DNA from 4 places in the Bradyrhizobium sp. MI1.10 genome. Region 1 is predicted to be linked to each of the others. Evidence: predicted binding sites of a transcription regulator. Region 1 holds the regulator's gene; each other region holds the start of a gene.
What was found. Region 1 encodes LexA, which represses DNA repair genes until DNA is damaged. Its sites were predicted from a motif close to TGTTCNNNNTGTGTTCNG; they were not measured.
Positions count from the first base shown of each region.

Region 2: AC0L3K_RS35250 (ATP-dependent helicase) is a predicted target of LexA. The motif match lies at 1,974-1,991, and genes of this name have one in related genera.
Region 3: AC0L3K_RS15930 (DUF3072 domain-containing protein) is a predicted target of LexA. The motif match lies at 2,160-2,177, and genes of this name have one in related genera.
Region 4: AC0L3K_RS29295 (ATP-dependent Clp protease adaptor ClpS) is a predicted target of LexA. The motif match lies at 1,769-1,786, and genes of this name have one in related genera.

Region 1 covers NZ_JBVVPN010000002.1:261,498-265,937, forward strand. The annotation lists partial or broken gene AC0L3K_RS03345 (ComEC/Rec2 family competence protein) at 1-1,546, shown strand, start outside; gene AC0L3K_RS03350 (hypothetical protein) at 1,684-2,118, opposite strand; gene lexA (transcriptional repressor LexA) at 2,571-3,272, opposite strand; gene AC0L3K_RS03360 (molybdopterin molybdotransferase MoeA) at 3,448-4,440, opposite strand, start outside.
Region 2 covers NZ_JBVVPN010000055.1:33-4,472, reverse strand. The annotation lists gene AC0L3K_RS35250 (ATP-dependent helicase) at 1-1,809, opposite strand, end outside; gene AC0L3K_RS35245 (DUF1328 domain-containing protein) at 2,051-2,224, shown strand; gene AC0L3K_RS35240 (thioesterase family protein) at 2,230-2,736, opposite strand; gene AC0L3K_RS35235 (FAD-binding oxidoreductase) at 2,825-4,264, shown strand.
Region 3 covers NZ_JBVVPN010000013.1:136,341-140,780, forward strand. The annotation lists gene AC0L3K_RS15900 (HWE histidine kinase domain-containing protein) at 1-560, shown strand, start outside; gene AC0L3K_RS15905 (hypothetical protein) at 557-778, opposite strand; gene AC0L3K_RS15910 (hypothetical protein) at 917-1,174, shown strand; gene AC0L3K_RS15915 (hypothetical protein) at 1,270-1,518, shown strand; gene AC0L3K_RS15920 (hypothetical protein) at 1,649-1,858, opposite strand; gene AC0L3K_RS15925 (hypothetical protein) at 1,877-2,098, opposite strand; gene AC0L3K_RS15930 (DUF3072 domain-containing protein) at 2,212-2,406, shown strand; gene AC0L3K_RS15935 (DUF6496 domain-containing protein) at 2,493-2,798, shown strand; gene AC0L3K_RS15940 (hypothetical protein) at 2,805-3,167, opposite strand; gene AC0L3K_RS15945 (Do family serine endopeptidase) at 3,434-4,440, opposite strand, start outside.
Region 4 covers NZ_JBVVPN010000034.1:28,939-33,378, reverse strand. The annotation lists gene AC0L3K_RS29295 (ATP-dependent Clp protease adaptor ClpS) at 17-1,735, opposite strand; gene AC0L3K_RS29290 (MarR family winged helix-turn-helix transcriptional regulator) at 1,947-2,420, shown strand; gene AC0L3K_RS29285 (enoyl-CoA hydratase) at 2,432-3,202, shown strand; gene AC0L3K_RS29280 (methyl-accepting chemotaxis protein) at 3,332-4,440, shown strand, end outside.

The DNA.
Region 1 (4,440 bases):
CGCGGCCTTCATGCAAGGCCTGCGCGATGCGATCGATGCCCGCATCCGGGCGACGCTCGACGGCGACAACCGGGCGATCGCGACCGCGCTGCTCACCGGGCGGCGCGATGCGATCACCACGCCCGTCAACGACGCGATGTTCATCTCCGGCCTCGGCCACGTGCTCTCGATCTCCGGTTATCACATGGCGGTCGTTGCCGGTGTCGTGTTCTTCGCGGTGCGCGCGCTGCTCGCTCTGATCCCCAGACTGGCGGCCGGCTTCGCCATCAAGAAATGGTCGGCCGCCGCCGCGCTGGTCGCCGCTGCGTTCTACCTGCTGCTGTCAGGCGCGGAGGTCGCGACGCAAAGGTCGTTCTTCATGACCGCGGTAGTGCTGATCGCGGTGATGGTCGATCGCCGCGCCATCACCTTCCGCACGCTTGCTGTCGCCGCGCTGATCGTGCTCGCGGTCGCGCCGGAAGCGCTGGTGCATCCGAGCTTCCAGATGTCGTTTGCAGCAACGCTCGGGCTGGTGGCGCTGGTGCAGATCGGCATGCCGAATTTGTTTGCCTCGCCGGACCATTCGGCGACTGCACGCATTGCGATGTGGGGCGGCCGCGAGATCGCGATGCTGTTCATGGCTTCGCTGATTGCGGGACTTGCGACCACACCCTACGCCGCTTTCCACTTCCACCGTGTCACGCCGTTCGGCGTGCTCGCCAATCTCGGCGCGATGCCGGTGGTCTCGGCGCTGGTGATGCCGGCGGGGCTGTTGGGGCTGCTTGCTGCACCGTTCGGGCTGGACAGCGTGTTCTGGTGGCTGATGGGGATCGGCATCGACTGGATGGTCGCGGTCTCGCGCTGGGTCGCAGCATTGCCGGGTGCCGTCGGCCGCATCGCGGCGTTCGGGATCGGGCCGCTGATCGCGGCGAGCCTGGGAATCATCGTGCTGGGCTTGTTGCGGACGCCGCTGCGCTGGTCCGGCGCCCTGGTGCTGCTGGCAGCGATCCTGTGGGGACTGTCGGCGCGGCAGCCCGACATCCTGATCGCCGGGGATGGCGCGAGCGTCGCGGTGCGGGGCAAGGACGGATATCTGCACCTGATCAGGACCAGCAAGGACAGCTTTCTGCTCAAGGAATGGCTCGCTGCCGACGCCGATCCGCGCGATGCCGGCAGAGCCTCGCTGGCTGATGGCGTGTCCTGTGACGAATCCGGCTGCGTGACGCCACTGATCGACGGGAGGCTGGTCGCGCTGGCACTGCGGGTCGACGCTCTCGCCGACGATTGCAGTCGGGCCGCGCTGGTGGTGACGACGCGTCCCGCGCCGCCCGATTGCGCGGCGATGGTGGTCGATCGGCAGCGGCTCGCCAGCCAGAGCGCACTGGCGCTGACGCAGCGTGGTGACGGATTTGTGGTTCAGGCGGTGAGGGCGAGAGGCACGAGCCGCCCCTGGTTGCCGGTCGGCGCCGGCGAGGGTGATTTCGACGGCAGCCTTGCGCCGAAGGCGACCGCGCCCCGCATCAAGGACGCAACGCCGGCGGAGACCGACTTGCAGGCCGACGATTGATCTGATGGTGCGGAGCAACGCAGCGGGTCGGTGCGTCCGCTCGGATTCGCTGGCGCAAACCACACCATCTCGCCGGCCACGGCCGGCGATGGCAATTCAATCCTGACCTCCGACCTCGTAGCCGGAGGGCGGCTGTTTCAGCCGATCGGCAGGTGCGTGACGGTCGGCTGCCTGTCGGCGATGATCTGCGCCTTGTGCTCGCGCTCGATGACCGACTGGGTCACAGGCAGTTGCAGCACGGTCGCGCGCTGGCCTTCGACGAGCTGCGTCACCAGCACAAATTTGCCGTCGGGGAATTCGATCGCGTCATGATGGCGGTCGGGAACGTGCGGATCGATCTTGCCGAACTTGCCCACGCGGGAATTGATGGTCCGCGTCCAGATCCAGCGATTGTCGTAGCGGACGTCGTCTGCGAAGGCGAGCTCCGTTCCCGGCAGCAGGCAGACGGCAACAGACGGATCGGCTGCGGAGGCGAAGCCGCGCGTCGAGGTGCCGCGGAAATTTGTCGTGACGATCGTCTCGCCGACTTCGGCGGGGCGCGACGCGACGGCATGCAGGCTGTAGTCACACATCGGGTGCTCCTCATGCTGGGATAGCAACCCACGTCTCTTATCGAGGCGCAGGCCTCTATCAGAGTTGAAGCACGAAAGCTCTGCTCGGTTGTGGGCAAATCTGCGGCTGGTTTCCGCAAGCCGCGATCACATTATCTTTCCCGAATTCAATAGGAACAAAGAGAGTTGCGATGCATTCGGGAGGCGCATGCGCGAATATTGCCGGCTGGTGCAACGACCTCGATCGCTGCTCGCTGTTTCCTCGCACACTCGAGCCGCGAAGCGGTGCTGTTTCGGTGCTGCTTCTTGGGCGTCGCGAGTAGCCAGCGCCGGAGCAGGGGCCGGATAGTCTGTGCAGAACCAGAAAGACTATCCAGCCGGAGCGGACGATGATCCGCTCCAATCTCTGACCGGCGATGCCGATCGGAAGCGCGCGAGGCGCCAACTTCTCCAGGTATCAAGTACGTCCGGTATCAGTACTTCCGGTAAAGCCCGATCAGCTTGCCCTGAATCTTCACCCGATTGGGCGGCAGGATGCGGACCTCATAGGCAGCGTTGGCGGGCTCGAGCGCGATCGAGGCGCCGCGACGGCGGAAGCGCTTCAGCGTCGCTTCCTCGTCGTCGATCAGCGCCACCACGATGTCGCCGGTATCGGCGCTCTCGTTGCGCTGAATCAGCGCCATGTCGCCGTCAAGGATGCCGGCATCAACCATGGAATCACCGCGCACTTCCAGCGCGTAATGTTCGCCCGAGCCGAGCATGTCGGGCGGTACGCTGATGGTGTGGCTGCGTGTCTGCAACGCCTCGATCGGCGTGCCGGCCGCGATGCGGCCCATCACCGGTACCGCCACGGGGCGTTCGCCCTCGTCCGCGGGCAGGCTGGAGCCCGCACGCACCTTGCCGAGATTGCCCTCGATGACGCTGGGGGTGAAGCCGCGGCGGCTGCCGGCGGCTGCCTGGAGCTCCGGCAGCTTGATGACTTCAATCGCACGGGCGCGGTTGGGCAGGCGTCGGATGAAGCCACGCTCCTCGAGCGCCGTGATCAGGCGATGGATGCCCGACTTCGAGCGCAGATCGAGCGCATCCTTCATCTCGTCGAAGGAGGGCGGCACGCCGCTTTCCTTCAGACGTTCACTGATGAACCGCAGAAGCTCGTATTGTTTGCGCGTTAACATCTCGACCAAAGTCCCCCGGTTGATGTCGTCCGATTCCGAGACGCAGAATTCGGCAATAAGCCGCTACATGCTCGAAACAAATCATGAACGGACACTATATGTTCGATACATGTTCCGCAACTGCTTAATTTACCGTGAACAGAGCAAAGTTCGCGGAACGCGCGTTGCGGGGTGCTCAGACGGGGAGCCGCAACACTTCGCAAGCCGTGCCGGCTTCGGCCTTCGGCGCGAATGGTGCGCGCACGAGAAGTACCTGTGCTGCAGCGAGATTCGCAAGCAGCGAAGAGTCCTGATGATTGACGGGAAGAACGACGCGTGTGCCATCGTCACGCTCCTCCAGATGCGCGCGCAGATAGTCCTCGCGCTGGTCGTTGGCGCCGACGCCGCGGCCGAGCACGGCGCGTTCGCGGCGATGGTGAATCACTGAACGGCCCGACAGGGCGCGAATCAGCGGCACCATGAACAGGAAAGCGCACACGTAGGACGACACGGGATTGCCCGGCAGGCCGATCACACCCATTGCGCCGAGTCGCCCGTGCATCATCGGCTTGCCTGGCCGCATCGCGATCTTCCAGAACGCCATCGCGATGCCTTCGTCCCGCAGTGCCTGCTGGACCAGATCGTGGTCGCCGACCGATGCGCCGCCGGTCGTGATCAGGATGTCGGCGCCGCTCTCGCGGGCGCGGCGGATGCCGGCGGTGGTCGCCTCCAGCGTGTCGGCGGCAATACCGAGGTCGATCGTCTCGGCGCCTTCGCTGCGGGCGAGCGCGTGCAGGGCGTAGCCGTTGGAATAGACGATCTGGCCGTGGCCTGGCGTGGTGCCTGGCATCACCAGCTCGTCGCCGGTGGCGAGAATCGCGACCTTTGGACGCCTGAAAACGACAAGGTGCGGATGATTCATCCCGGCAGCGAGCGCGAGGTCGCGCTCGGTGACACGGCTTCCCTTGCGCAGGAGCACGTCACCCTCGCGGAAATCGACGCCGGCGGGGCGGATGTGCCGACCGGCGATCGCGGCTTCCTTGATCATGATCCGCTTGCCGGCTGCGACCGTGTCCTCCTGGATCACGACGGCGTCCGCGCCACCGGGAACGACGCCGCCGGTGAAGATCCGTACGGCCTCGCCGGCGCCGATCGTCCCGGCGAACGGTCGGCCCGCCGCGACTTCGCC
Region 2 (4,440 bases), on a different contig from region 1:
CGAGCGCACCAGCTCCTTGAGGTTCTCGAGCCGGCCCGCGGCGTCCGCCGAACGGTCCTTCTGCCACATCTCGGTGTAGCCGCTCTCGTCGAGCACGATCTGGGCGAGATCCGTGTGCGACGTGACCTCGCGCTGGGCGCGCCAGCGGTCGAACTGGGCGACGACGTCGCGCAACGAGCCGCGCGCCTTCGGCTTCAGCTCGTCGGTCTCGACCACCGCGCGCGCCGCTTCGAACAGCGGAATGCGGCGCTTGCGGGCGTGATCGTGCAGCATCTGCACGGTGGCATCGCCAAGGCCGCGCTTGGGCGTGTTGACGATGCGCTCGAAGGCGAGATCGTCGGCCGGTGAATTGATGACGCGCAGATAGGCCAACGCATCGCGGATTTCGGCGCGCTCGTAGAAGCGCGGGCCACCGATGACGCGATAGGGCAGGCCGAGCGTGACGAAGCGGTCCTCGAACTCGCGCATCTGGTAGGAGGCGCGAACGAGAATCGCGATCTCGTTGAGTTTGTCGCCCTGGCGCTGGATCTGCTCGATCTCCTCGCCGATGCCGCGGGCTTCCTCTTCCGAATCCCACGAGCCCGTCACCGTGACCTTCTCGCCGTCATGGTCCTCGGTGCGCAGCGTCTTGCCGAGCCGGCCCTCGTTGTGGGCGATCAGGTGCGAGGCGGCGGCGAGGATGTGGCCGGTCGAGCGGTAGTTGCGCTCGAGGCGGATGACCTTGGCGCCGGGAAAATCATGGTCGAAGCGCAGGATGTTGTCGACCTCCGCGCCGCGCCAGCCATAGATCGACTGGTCGTCATCGCCGACGCAGCAGATGTTCTTGACGTGGGGGGCAGCGAGTTCCGTCATTCCGGGGCGATGCGTAGCATCGAACTCCGGTGCGCGATCGCGCACCTGAGAATCTCGAACGGCAGACTCATCTCCGGATTCCGGGTTCGGCTCTTCGAGCCGCCCCGGAATGACAGTGGGCGAGGTTGGCTTCGTCGGTGCCTGCGACAATAGCCGCAGCCACAGATACTGCGCGACGTTGGTGTCTTGATACTCATCGACCAGGATGAATTTGAAGCGCTGCTGGTACTGCCGCAGGATATCCGGGTGCTCGCGGAAGATGCGGATGTCCTCGAGCAGCAGATCGCCGAAATCGGCGGCGTTCAAAATCTTCAACCGCTCCTGGTAGCTCGCATAGAGCTTGCCGCCCTTGCCGTTGGCGAAGATGGCGGCTTCGCCCGACGGCACCTGCGACGGCGTGAGGCCGCGGTTCTTCCAGCCGTCGATCAGGCCGGCCAGCATGCGCGCGGGCCAGCGCTTGTCGTCGATGTTGTCGGCTTGCAGCAGCTGCTTCAACAGCCGCACCTGATCGTCGACGTCGAGCACGGTGAAGTTCGACTTGAGCTGCGCCAGTTCGGCGTGGGTGCGCAGGATGCGTCCGCCGATGGAGTGGAAGGTGCCGAGCCACGGCATGCCTTCGACGGCATGGCCGAGCATCTGGCCCAGCCGGTGCTTCATCTCGCGCGCGGCCTTGTTGGTGAAGGTCACCGACAGGATTTCGGAGGGGCGGGCGCGGCCCTGGCTCAGGATATGGGCGATGCGCGTGGTCAGCACGCGGGTCTTGCCGGTGCCGGCGCCGGCCAGCACCAGAACCGGCCCGTCCAGCGTCTCCACAGCCTCGCGCTGCTCCGGATTGAGCCCGGACAGGTATTGCGGGCCCACCGAGGCGCGCGCGCGCGCGGCAATGCCGCCGGCTGCGGGCTGGTGGTCGGGGACGCTCTGGGACGTGATCTTGCTCGGCTCGGTCATGCGAATCATTTGCCCCACGTTGGCACCGCGGGGTGGTGAAAGGGGAGCCTTCTTAACAGGGATTGGTCCCTATATGGGGCCGCGGACGGGGGTTTTCCACGTGCGCGGAAAGCCAATTTGTTCCTGCGGGTCAGGCGAATTTCCGGCCCCAGCGGCCCGGAACCATTGTTCCGAGTTGGCGATTGGTTCTGCAAGTGAGGCGCGTCAGCCGCGCCGATCGCAGACAGACATCGAAACAGAGGTTCGGACCATGCTTAGCTGGGTTGTGACGTTTCTGGTTATCGCCTTGATCGCCGGTATCCTGGGCTTTGGCGGCCTCGCCGGCGCGTCGATCGAAATCGCCAAGATCATCTTCTTCATCGCGGTCGTGCTGTTCCTGGTCTCGGCCGTTGTCGGTCTGGCCCGCGGCCGTAACAGGGTCTAGCGCGCTTACCGCTTCGAGGGCATCGCCACGTTCCGGCCGATGCCCTCGGGCCGCGGTACGGCACTGTGGGCCTTGACCACCGCTGCGATGCGCTCGCGGATGTCTGGCGGAAACGCCGCCACCTTTCGTGAGCCCATGTCGATGTGAAGCGACATGTTTTCGGAGGTCGCCGACAACCAGCCCTCGGTGGCGTGCCGCAGCTCCTGGAATGTGTGCAGCCGCTTGTCGTCGGCCTCCAGCAGCCAGACCGAGACCTGCACGGGATCGCCCAAGTGGATTTCGCGCAAATACCGCACGTGGCACTCGGCAGTGAAGGTCGAGCCGCCTCGCTCCTTCATATAGCCCGGCCCGATCCCAAGCGTCAGCCACATCTGGTCGATCGCGCGGTCGAACATCACGTTGTAATAGGCCATGTTGAGGTGGCCGTTGTAGTCGATCCATTGCGGCTCGATCTGCATGATCGAGGCGCGGAACGGCTCGGCATCGGGCGCAGCGGTGACAGTGTCCGGCATGTGTCCTTCCCCAGCTATGCGTCCGGTCGCTTGACTTGACCGGTTAGATGTCCTTTGCCACGGTCTCTTCTCGTCGGGAGGAATTTCCGTGGGTACGACCATCACCAATAATCCGCCGCGGCCGGCGCCGAAAGCCCTCGCGACCGCGCTGGAGCAGCTTGCCGCACGATTCGGCAACCGCCTCATCACGTCGCAGGCCGTCCGCGAGCAGCACGGCCACACCACGACGTGGATTCCCAACCAGCCGCCGGACGGCGTGGTGATGGCGCAGGAGACCGCCGACATCCAGGACGTGGTGCGGATCTGCGCGAAGAACGGCGTCCCCGTCATCGCCTTCGGCACCGGCACTTCGCTCGAAGGCCAGGTCAATGCGCCCGCGGGCGGCATCTCCATCGACCTGCGCGACATGAACAAGGTGCTGGCGGTGCACGCCGAGGACCTCGACTGCGTGATCCAGCCCGGCGTCACCCGCAAGGCGCTGAACGAGCATCTGCGCGACCAGGGCCTGTTCTTCCCGATCGACCCCGGCGCTGACGCTTCGCTCGGCGGCATGGCCTCGACGCGGGCTTCCGGCACCAATGCGGTGCGCTACGGCACCATGCGCGACAGCGTGCTGGCGCTGAAGGTCGTCCGCGGTGACGGCGAGATCATCACCACGGGCACGCGCGCAAAGAAATCGTCGGCCGGTTACGACCTGACGCATCTGTTCGTCGGCGCCGAAGGCACGCTCGGCATCATCTCCGAATTGACCATCCGCCTGCGTGGCATTCCCGAGACGATCGCAGCCGGCGCGGTGTCGTTCGAGACCGTGCATGGCGCGTGTCAGGCCGTGATCCTGGCGATCCAGACCGGCATTCCCGTGGCGCGCATTGAGCTGCTCAATGCCGCGCAGGTGAAGGCTTGCAACGCCTATTCGAAGCTGACGCTGGCGGAGACGCCGCTGTTGCTGATGGAATTCCACGGCAGCGAGATCGAGGTGGCCGAGCAGTCCAAGGCGTTCGGCGAGATCGCCAGGGATTGCGGCGGCGGTGATTTCTCCTGGACCACCAAGCCGGAGGATCGCACAAAACTTTGGCAGGCACGGCACGACGCCTATTGGTCGGTGAAGGCGCTACGGCCCGGCGACAGCATCGGCGTGGTCGCGACCGACGTCTGCGTGCCGATCTCGCGGCTTGCGGAATGCGTCGGCGAGACCGAGGAAGACCTCAAGCGCCTCAATCTGTTGTCGCCGATCGTCGGTCATGTCGGCGACGGCAATTTTCACTGCTCGCTGGTCTGCGACACCAACGATGCCGACGAGATGGCGCGCGGCGAGGAATTCATGCACCGCCTGGTCGAGCGGGCGCAGGCGATGGACGGCACCTGCACCGGCGAGCACGGCATCGGCCAGGGCAAGCAGAAATATCTCAGGGCCGAGCTCGGGCCGGAAGCGCTGGATGCGATGCGGGCGCTGAAGCATGCGCTCGATCCGCAGAACATCTTCAACCCCGGCAAGATCGTGCCGGAGGCGGAGAGCCTGCGCAGCTAACGACCGGGAACTTTCGGCAGTCCTGTCGGTTCCAACTCCCGCCAGTTCCGATGCCTCAATGGCAGGGGTCTGCGCGGGAGGGTACAATGGTGCGACCGGTCATTCGAATTGCCGCGGTGGCATTTGCGTGCATGCTGGCGGGAGCGGTACTGGCGAAAGGCGGCCATGGCGGCGGC
Region 3 (4,440 bases), on a different contig from region 1:
CCCGCGCCGACGAGGTCAAAGCCTATGTCAGCGCCGTCGAGGGACGCATCAATGCACTGGCGCGCGTGCATACGATCCTGTCACTGTCGAGCTGGCAGGGTGCCGAACTCTCGAAGCTGATCGACGAGGAGCTTGCGCCCTATTCCCTCGGCGGCCAGATCAAATTGGCGGGGTCCGAAGTTCAGTTGCTGCCGGCGACCGCCCAGACGCTGGCGCTGGCGCTGCACGAGCTTTTCACCAACTCGGCGAAGTATGGCGCGCTCTCGACGCGGACGGGACGGCTCGCAATCGGCTGGCAGGTCGAGGACGAGCTGCTCACGCTCACCTGGGAGGAATCCGGCGGCCCGCTCGTCATGACGCCGAAATCCCGCGGCTTTGGTACGCGGAGCCTGCTTGCGAGCGTCGAGTCCCAGCTCGGCGGGCAGGCGCGATTCGATTGGCGCGCCGAGGGTCTGTTGTGCCGGCTCGAGGTGCCGCTGGTCCGCAAGACCGCCGCGACGACCACGCCCGGCAACTTCGAAGCCGCGAGCTCCGCCGAATTGCAGCGCGCGTCCGGTTAACCGGAGGCCGCACTCTTCCTGCGCTGCGTCGTTTGCGGTTCGCGCGCGACCCGCCCTTCGAGCCAGGCTTCCGTTTGGGCGAGATCGCGCAGCGCCTTGGCATAGCGGCGCGCCGCGCTTCGCTCCGCGCCGCGGGGCAGTTTGCGCGCTTTGCGGAGGATGTCCGCAGCGGCGTTGCGATAAGCCAGAGAGCGATAGAGAAAGACCACCTTACCCATATCGAATGTTCCCGTGTTGCAGGGTCATTCTCGCCCACCCGGCATGAACGTCGGATGAAGCGGGCGATAACGATTCCTTCATGCGGATGGAACCGGCGCGTGTCGCAGGCGTTGCTTGCGAGATTGGGATAGAGTTCCATGCGCGCGAAGAAGTCGTCGGACCTGATCTCTCCCAGCGGGCTCGTCAAGCTGATGACGCACGCGATGATGGGCGCAGCCTTGGGACTCGCTTTCAGCCTCTTGCTCGTGCTGTCCAATCCCGGCGTCGCCAATTTGCTGAGTCACGGCGGAAGGCAGGCCGTTGTCGTTTTCGCCCTCACATTGGTGACGACGTTCGCGATCGGCGCAACACTGACCGGGGTCGTATTCATCCTCGAAGAGGACAAGCAATCTTGAAGGATGCGTGCTTTACCGGAACTTCTTTGTTCGGAACTCCTGCGACCAATGGCAGTTGGCTGCCTGCGTCAATTCAACTCAGGGAGTTCCCGCATATGAAGACCACCAAGCTCGCTCTTGCCGTGATGTTGGCAACCGGCCTCGCCGCCGCACCGTTCGCCGTGCAGGCCAAGTCGCACAAGGCAAAACACGGATCCTCGATGTCATCGTCGCAGACCACCACGGGCGCCAACACCAAGTCTTCCAAGGGTGCTGATCCCTCCGGTCAGGGCGGCTCCGGCCCCGGCTCCGACCAGGGCGGCACCATGACGAACAACAAGGGCGGCATGAGCAACACCAAGTAGGTGTTCCCCGAAATCATGAAGGCCCCGCGATCGCGGGGCCTTTTGCTTTGGTGTTCAAACGAACTTTTTCCCAGGCCGCTTCGTCAATATGCGGTATCGACGAGCCCGGCACGTCGCGTTGCGCCAAGGCTCAGCTACGATGGATGCTCAGGATGTCAGGATGAACGCCGGCAGGATCTGATTTCACCAGATGATCGAGCCGTGCCCGCTTGCGGGCGATCAAGAGCTGGGCCGCGGCGTCGTCGAGCCCCTCGCGTTGCAGCTGCCGGATCGCAGAGCCCAGTTCGAGAATCTCGGCGCGCAGCTTTAGAATCCGGTACACATCCGGGTCTTCCTCCACCGTGCGCTCCCAAAGCTCTCAGCGGCGCGCGACCACGCGCAGAGGACTACCTGCTGCCTTCGCGGAACGAAGGCGCATCCTATCGCGGACATTCGGCAGGACATCGCCGCCACCTGCAGCCTTCCATTCGCCGATCAGCAGATTGATTTTCCGGCGCAGATCCATCTGCGCCAGGGCCTTCTCCGTGCAGTCGCGATCGCGCTCGACGAGTTCGCGGACGGACACCTCGATATCGGCCATTTCCAACCTCAAGGCGCTGATTTTACGTCGAATTTCATTAATTCTATTGTCCATGACTTGTTAGAACAAAATAAGAACATATAGTCAAGTCACGTTCAGAAGGGAGAAGCGATATGCAGGTTCAGGGTAGATACGACGCCAAAGCTTTCCTCACCGAGCAGATGACGCGGGCGCAGGGCCTCCGGCTGAAACGGCTGAGCGAAGAGGCATATCAACCCGCGCAATATGCGCGGGATCTGTCCTCCAGCGAGGCAGCGCGGCGCATTCAGGTGCTGGAAGCGGAGATCGAGCTGGCGGATTCCTTCTAGGCTAGGCCGCGTATCCCCCCACGTTGCTTGCGCTTTCGGAACTATGCCTGTCTCGGATTGTTTTCCCAGGCCAAGGGAGAACATGCATGGCACGCAAGGCAAAGAAGCGCCGCTACTCGCGCAGCTCCGGCAGCGATGTCGAAGGCGAGATGAAGCGCTACAAGAAGGGGACCGCGAAAAGCGGACCTGGCGGTCGAGGCGGACGCGTGAAGAGCCGCAAGCAGGCGATCGCGATCGGCCTGTCGAAAGCGCGCAAGAAGGGCAAGAAGGTCCCGAAGAAAGCCGCAAAACGGAAGTCGTCCAAGAAGACATCAAAGAAGACATCTCGGAAAACTTCCAAGAAGAGTTCGAAGAAAACGTCGAAGCGCAAATCCTCCAAACGGTCGCGCTGACCTCCGTCAGATCATGCTGCCCGGCATGAAGCAGCGGATCGACACACCGAACGCGGTCTTCACCGGCCATACCATGGTGCGGCCGGCCCGGTTCGGCTCGGTGATCACGGCTTCGTCCGGTACCTCGACCCATTCGCCGTCGAGCCGCACGCGATAATGTCCATTGTGCGAGTCCCAATCGGGATCGGCGACGGCAAACCCGTCCGCATCCGAGCAGCACGGACCGAGATGGCTGCGCAGGCCGTCGAACCACGGCTTGAGAGGTGAGTCCGCGTAGCGGCCGTCGTCACGCCCGAGAGCGTTTCCGCCCCACAGCACGAACGGCGCCACGAGCAGCGCAGCCGTCAGCGAGAGCTTCAATCGATCCATGTCGGCACCGATCAAATACGAATTGCCGGCCGGCTCAGCGGCGGCAAGTTCGAAGTTCCACGCTTGCAATCGTCGGCGGCTTCATTGCCGCCGAGTCCATACGAGATCCGTAATTGTGATGAACGAACACGGCTTTTTCGGACGAACCGGGTCATCCTCCCTGCCGTTAACGAGAATGTTATCGGCGGGCATCCGAAATCCTGACGGCGAACAGGAAAGGCGGCCCGTAGGCCGCCTTTTTGGAGTTGCGCCGATCGACGTTCGACTTATGCGAGCGGCACCGCCACGAACCGGGTCGCCTGCGCGCTTCTGACTTGCAGCAGCACGCTGCGCTTGCCGGACGATTTCGCCTGCGCCAGCTCCGAACGGACATCGCCGATATTGGCGACGGCCTTGCCGCCCACATTGAGGATGACGTCGCCGGTCTGGATGCCGCGTTGCGCGGCCGGCCCTTGCGGATCGACTTCGGTGACGACGACGCCCTTTTGGCCGGCGCCCTGGACGTCCCCGGCCGGAGCCAGGCTGAGGCCGAGACGCGGCGGCATGCCGGCATCTGGCTGCGACTTGCCCTCGTCGGCTCTAGCCTGCCGCTCGTTCGGCAACTCGCCGAGCGCCAGTGTCACCGTCTTGTTGTCGCCCTTGTGGACGACATCGAGCTTCACGGACGTGCCTGGCGCCAGGGTGGCGATGGTGCGGGCGAGATCGCGGGAATCCTTGATCGCGGTGCCATTGACGGCGGTGATGACGTCGCCCGCCTCGATGCCCGCCTTCGCTGCCGGGCTGCCGTCCTGCGGATTGTCGACGATCGCGCCGCGCGCCTCCTTGAGGCCGAGGCTGTCGGCGATATCCGACGTCACCGGCTGCACCTGCACGCCGAGCCAGCCGCGTGTGACCGCGCCCTTGTCCTTCAACTGTGCGACGACGAGCTTTGCGGTCGAGGCCGGAATGTCGAAGCCGATGCCGACCGAGCCGCCGGAGGGCGAGAAGATCGCAGTGTTCACGCCGATCACGTTGCCATTCATGTCGAAGGCCGGGCCGCCGGAGTTACCCTTGTTGATCGGCGCGTCGATCTGGATGAAGTCATCATAGGGACCGTTGCCGATGTCGCGGCCGCTGGCCGAGACGATGCCGGCGGTCACGGTGCCACCGAGGCCGAAGGGATTGCCGACCGCGACCACCCAGTCGCCGATACGCGGCTTCTGGTCGGAGAATTTGACGAACGGAAAATCCTTCTTGCCTTCGACCTTGATCAGCGCGAGATCCGTCTTCGGAT
Region 4 (4,440 bases), on a different contig from region 1:
CACGTCGGAGGAAGCGTCACCCGGTGGCCATTGCCTGCGCGCCGCCGAGCAGCTGCGCGTTAAGCCGGCCGCCGGAGAACAGCATGTCGTCGAGGGCTTCGTCGATATCGGCGGAGACCACGGTGTTGCCGCCGTCCCGCGCAATGCTTCCTTGCGCCAGCCGCCGCATCAGCTCCTTGATGAAGGCGCAACTCGTGCCGTCGCTACGCCGGGCAGCCTCTGCGATGACCGCCTCGTCGAGCGGCAGTCCCTTGCCGTAGAGCCGGACCAGCTTGCCGCGGCCGGTCTCGTTGGGTAGCGGCACTTCGATGGCTTGGTCGATGCGGCCGGGGCGACCCGCGAGAGCACCTTCGAGGTCCTCCGGCCGGTTGGTGGTCAGGACGAACAGGATGTCGGCATCTTCCTTCAGCCCGTCCATCTCGTTGAGCAGCTTGTTCAGCATGGATTCCTCACACGGCCCCATGTCATCGCGGTCACGGGCGATGAGATCGACATCCTCGATCACCACCATCGACGGCTGGAGCAGCCGTGCCAGGCTCATAGAGGCGCCGAGCAGACCGATCTGTTCGGCCGTGATGATCAGCGTCGTATGCCCGGGCAAATGCGTTGCGAGATAGCGGATCGTGTGGGTCTTGCCGGTGCCCGGCGGGCCGTACAGCAAGATGCCTTTGCGGGTCGATTGGCCCAACCGGCGCAATTGGTCTCGGGTGTTGACGAAGGTCAGAACGTTGCGATCGAGCAGCCGCAGGGTCTGCTCCGGCAGGATCACCTCGTCGCGCGACACCTGCGGCAAGCGATGCACCGTGATGCCGCGCGAGCGACCGCGATAGTCGGAGTCCGCATCGAGCGACAGGATCTTGCCGCGATAGGTCCGCGCAGCCTGTACGGCTTCTTCCAATTCACTGAAGCATTGCTGGACCAGAGCCGCGCCTGCGGAACCTGAAGGCACCAGGATCTCGATTCGAATTCCGGGCTCGCGACTGTATTCGCGGTGTGCGCAGAGCAAAACCGCATAGCGGAGATGATCCTGCTCACACAGCCATAGTCCGTTATCCAGACACTTGACCGGGCTCTTCTCGCCTACGTCGACGTCGGAATATTGCAGCGGGGCAATCGCGATCGCATAGCGGCCCTCCTTGAGCAGCCGTGGAATCGACAGCGTTTCGTAGCGCTGCTCCTCGTTCAATCCCACCAGCCGGATGGCCTTGCCGAAGAGCCGGTCGACCGCGGCTTGAAGATCGACCCGCATATGGCCGGGAAATTGGCGGATCGTGGTCACGAGTTTGCTGCGCGCGGTGCTGGCAAGGTGCCAATCGAGAACGTCGCAAGCAAAGTCGAAATCTTCCTCTTGTTCGTTCGAGGGCTCATCCGCCGCACGCATGCAGTCGCTGCACAGCCAGACCGTGCGGTCGCCGATACGCACGTCCATCTGTCCCTCAGGCTTCCCGCAGAGTTCGCAAGGAGTCTTGACGGCCTCAAGCGTGACCTGCAGTCGATGGCCGGCCAGGCCGATCGATTGTTGCGCAGATTTGAAAAGGGCTTCGGCAACCGATTGAGGGTAAGGTCCGCAAACCGCCTTTTCCTTCTGCTCGATCTGAGTGATCAGCGCGGTCGCTTCACGATCTGATTTGCCGAAGACCTGCCGAAGCAGATCCATCACGAATTGGTCCGGCGTATCATCGTCATTATGAATTACGAGCTGGGTCGGCTGGTTCTCGCCACGCATACTGTTCATCACGAAAGGTCTCCGGGACAATCTATGATTGAATAGAACGAATAGGGAACACAAAAAGAAGCGACCGTCAAGCGGGGCGGCGGCGACTAATTGCGATTGGTGGCTGAGGTCCTGGTGCGCTGGTGCGGCCCTGTTCCTCGACGACTGCCGCGGCACATCGACCTAGCCGCCGCTCTTTGACAATCTGAACCGCTTCGACTATCTATTTCGCATGCGAAATAAAGAAGCCGGCGCGGGGCATCATCGGCTGATCTACCTGTTGAGCGTTGCGCAGCGGCGCTTGCAGCGCTGGATGGCCGCGCAGCCTTCGAGCGAGGTCACGCCGGCGCAGGCAGGACTCCTGTTCATCCTCGGCAAGCGGGACGGTGTGCTGATGGGCGAGGCGGGCACGGCGCTCGATCTGGGGCCGGCCGGCATCTCCGGCCTCGTCGATCGCACGGCGGCTGCAAGATTGATCGAGCGACGGGCCGATCGCGAGGACGGGCGCGCCTGGCGTATCTGGCTGACGCCGAAGGGCCGTGCAGCGCTCGCACAGGCAAAGGCCAACGCGGCACAGGTCAACGCTGCCTTGACGGACGGATTCACCGGTGCGGAGATCGATATCGTCGCGCGCTGGCTGACGAGCATTCAGGACAAGTTTCCAAGAGAACTTCCAACAGAGCCTTTGAGAGATCCAGAGGAATAGAGGAGAGACCGATGACCGAGCACGTCCGGATCGAGAACGACGGCGGAATTCTTACGCTCACGCTGGCGCGCCCCGACAAGAAGAACGCACTGACGGATGCGATGTACGGCAAGCTTGCCGATGCCATCGAATCCGCCGAGTCCGATGCGTTGGCCCGCGTGATCCTGATCCGCGGCGAAGGCGACATGTTCACTGCCGGCAACGACGTCGGCGAATTCGCCGCAGTCGCAGCGGGCAAGTCGGAAGGAAGCCGCAACGTGGTGGGCTTCATCCAGTCGCTGGCGCGCTGCACCCGGCCCTTGGTTGCCGCGGTGCAGGGCCGCGCCGTCGGCGTCGGCGCCACGATGCTGCTGCATTGCGACCTCGTCGTACTGGCCGACAACGCGCAATTGTCGACTCCCTTCGTCAGCCTGGCGCTGGTGCCGGAAGCCGCCTCCAGTCTGCTGATGCCGGCCCGCATCGGCTATGCGCGGGCTTACGAGATGTTCGCGCTGGGCGAGACGGTGCCGGCCAAATCCGCGCTGGAATGGGGGCTCGCCAACCGCGTGGTGCCGCTCGACAAGCTCGATGCCGAGGCGCTCGCGCTGGCGCAGCGTCTTGCCCGTCAGCCGGCCGGCGCGCTCACCGCCACCAAGAAGCTGATGCGCAATGGCGAGGCGCTGGTCGCGCAGATGAATGCCGAAGGCGAGCAGTTCGGACTGCGCCTGCGCACCGCCGAGGCGCGCGAGGCCTTCACGGCGTTCGCGGAACGCCGCCCGCCGGATTTCACCAAGGTTGCGTGATGGCCGGGGCCGGGGCTCCTTGGGCCGGAAACTCACGCCCATTCGATTAAAACCTTAACGGAACATTGGCATGTCGCGGGGCAAGGTGGTGCCCGAAGAATAGGCCCCCGACCTCAGGCCCCCGACACCATGGCAATGTTTAAGAAATCGGTAAGTTCGCTTCTCCTGACCTTGATGGCCCTGCTGGCCGCGGGTGCGCTGGCCTCTACGGCGATCCAGATGGTTGGGGCGTTCGGCCGCTATAGCGACAGCCTGGAGACCGCGCGGCTCGCCGCCGCCGACAAGGCGATCTTCCAGGGCGTGCTGGCGCTGCGCCACAATCGCGGCGATGCGCAGAGCGCAATCCTCGGCGAGGACGACCCGCGGGCAAAACTCGGCGAGGTGGAAAAGGCTGAGCAGGGAGGTTACGACGCGATTGGCGCTGCGCTCGCCACCGTCGATTTCGCCCGCCGCGACGAACTCGCTGGCACATTGAAGCAGGGCTGGAGCGCCGCCTCGCCGCAATTCCAGCTGTTCTACGATGAAGCCAAGCGCCCGCGCGCGGAGCGCAAGATCGAGCGCACCAACTCCTGGTATGATGCCGTCACCAAGGTGATCGACACGGCCAATCTCGCCTCCACCGCGGTCTCGAACCGTGCCTGGATGAACGACCCCTTCATCGCCCGCATGATCCAGGTTCGGCGCTTCGCCTGGCAGGTGCGCGATCGTTATGGAATCCATTGTTCGTCCCTTCGTTCCAACGTCAACGCCAGCAAGCCGCTCGATGACGCTCAGAAGCGGTCAGTGGCGCAATGGGATGGCACGATCGCCTCCGGCTGGGCGGGCATGGCCGAGTTGCTGGCTGCGCCGGACGTGGCGGCAGAGCTGGTGACGGCAGCGACGGACGCAAAGGCCACGACCGACGGTGCCCTCAAGCAGATCGGCGACCTCACGAAAAATTTTGACGGCAGCGGCAAGCCCGCGATGCCCGCCGCGGAATGGAATACGCTGTGTCAGTCACCCTTCGCGTCCATCGTCGCGGTGGCGAACAAGGCGCTCGACCAGTCGATCGTCCGGGCGGAAACGGTGCAGGCCAAGGCGCTCACCAATCTCGTCGTACAGTCGCTCGCGTTCCTGCTCGCGCTGGCCGTGACCCTGGCCGGCGTGTACGTGGTCCGCAACCGCCTCATGCGCCCGGTGCGCGCCATTGTGGACGCCATCGCCAAGATCAGCGCCCGCGACTACGCAACGCCCGTCCC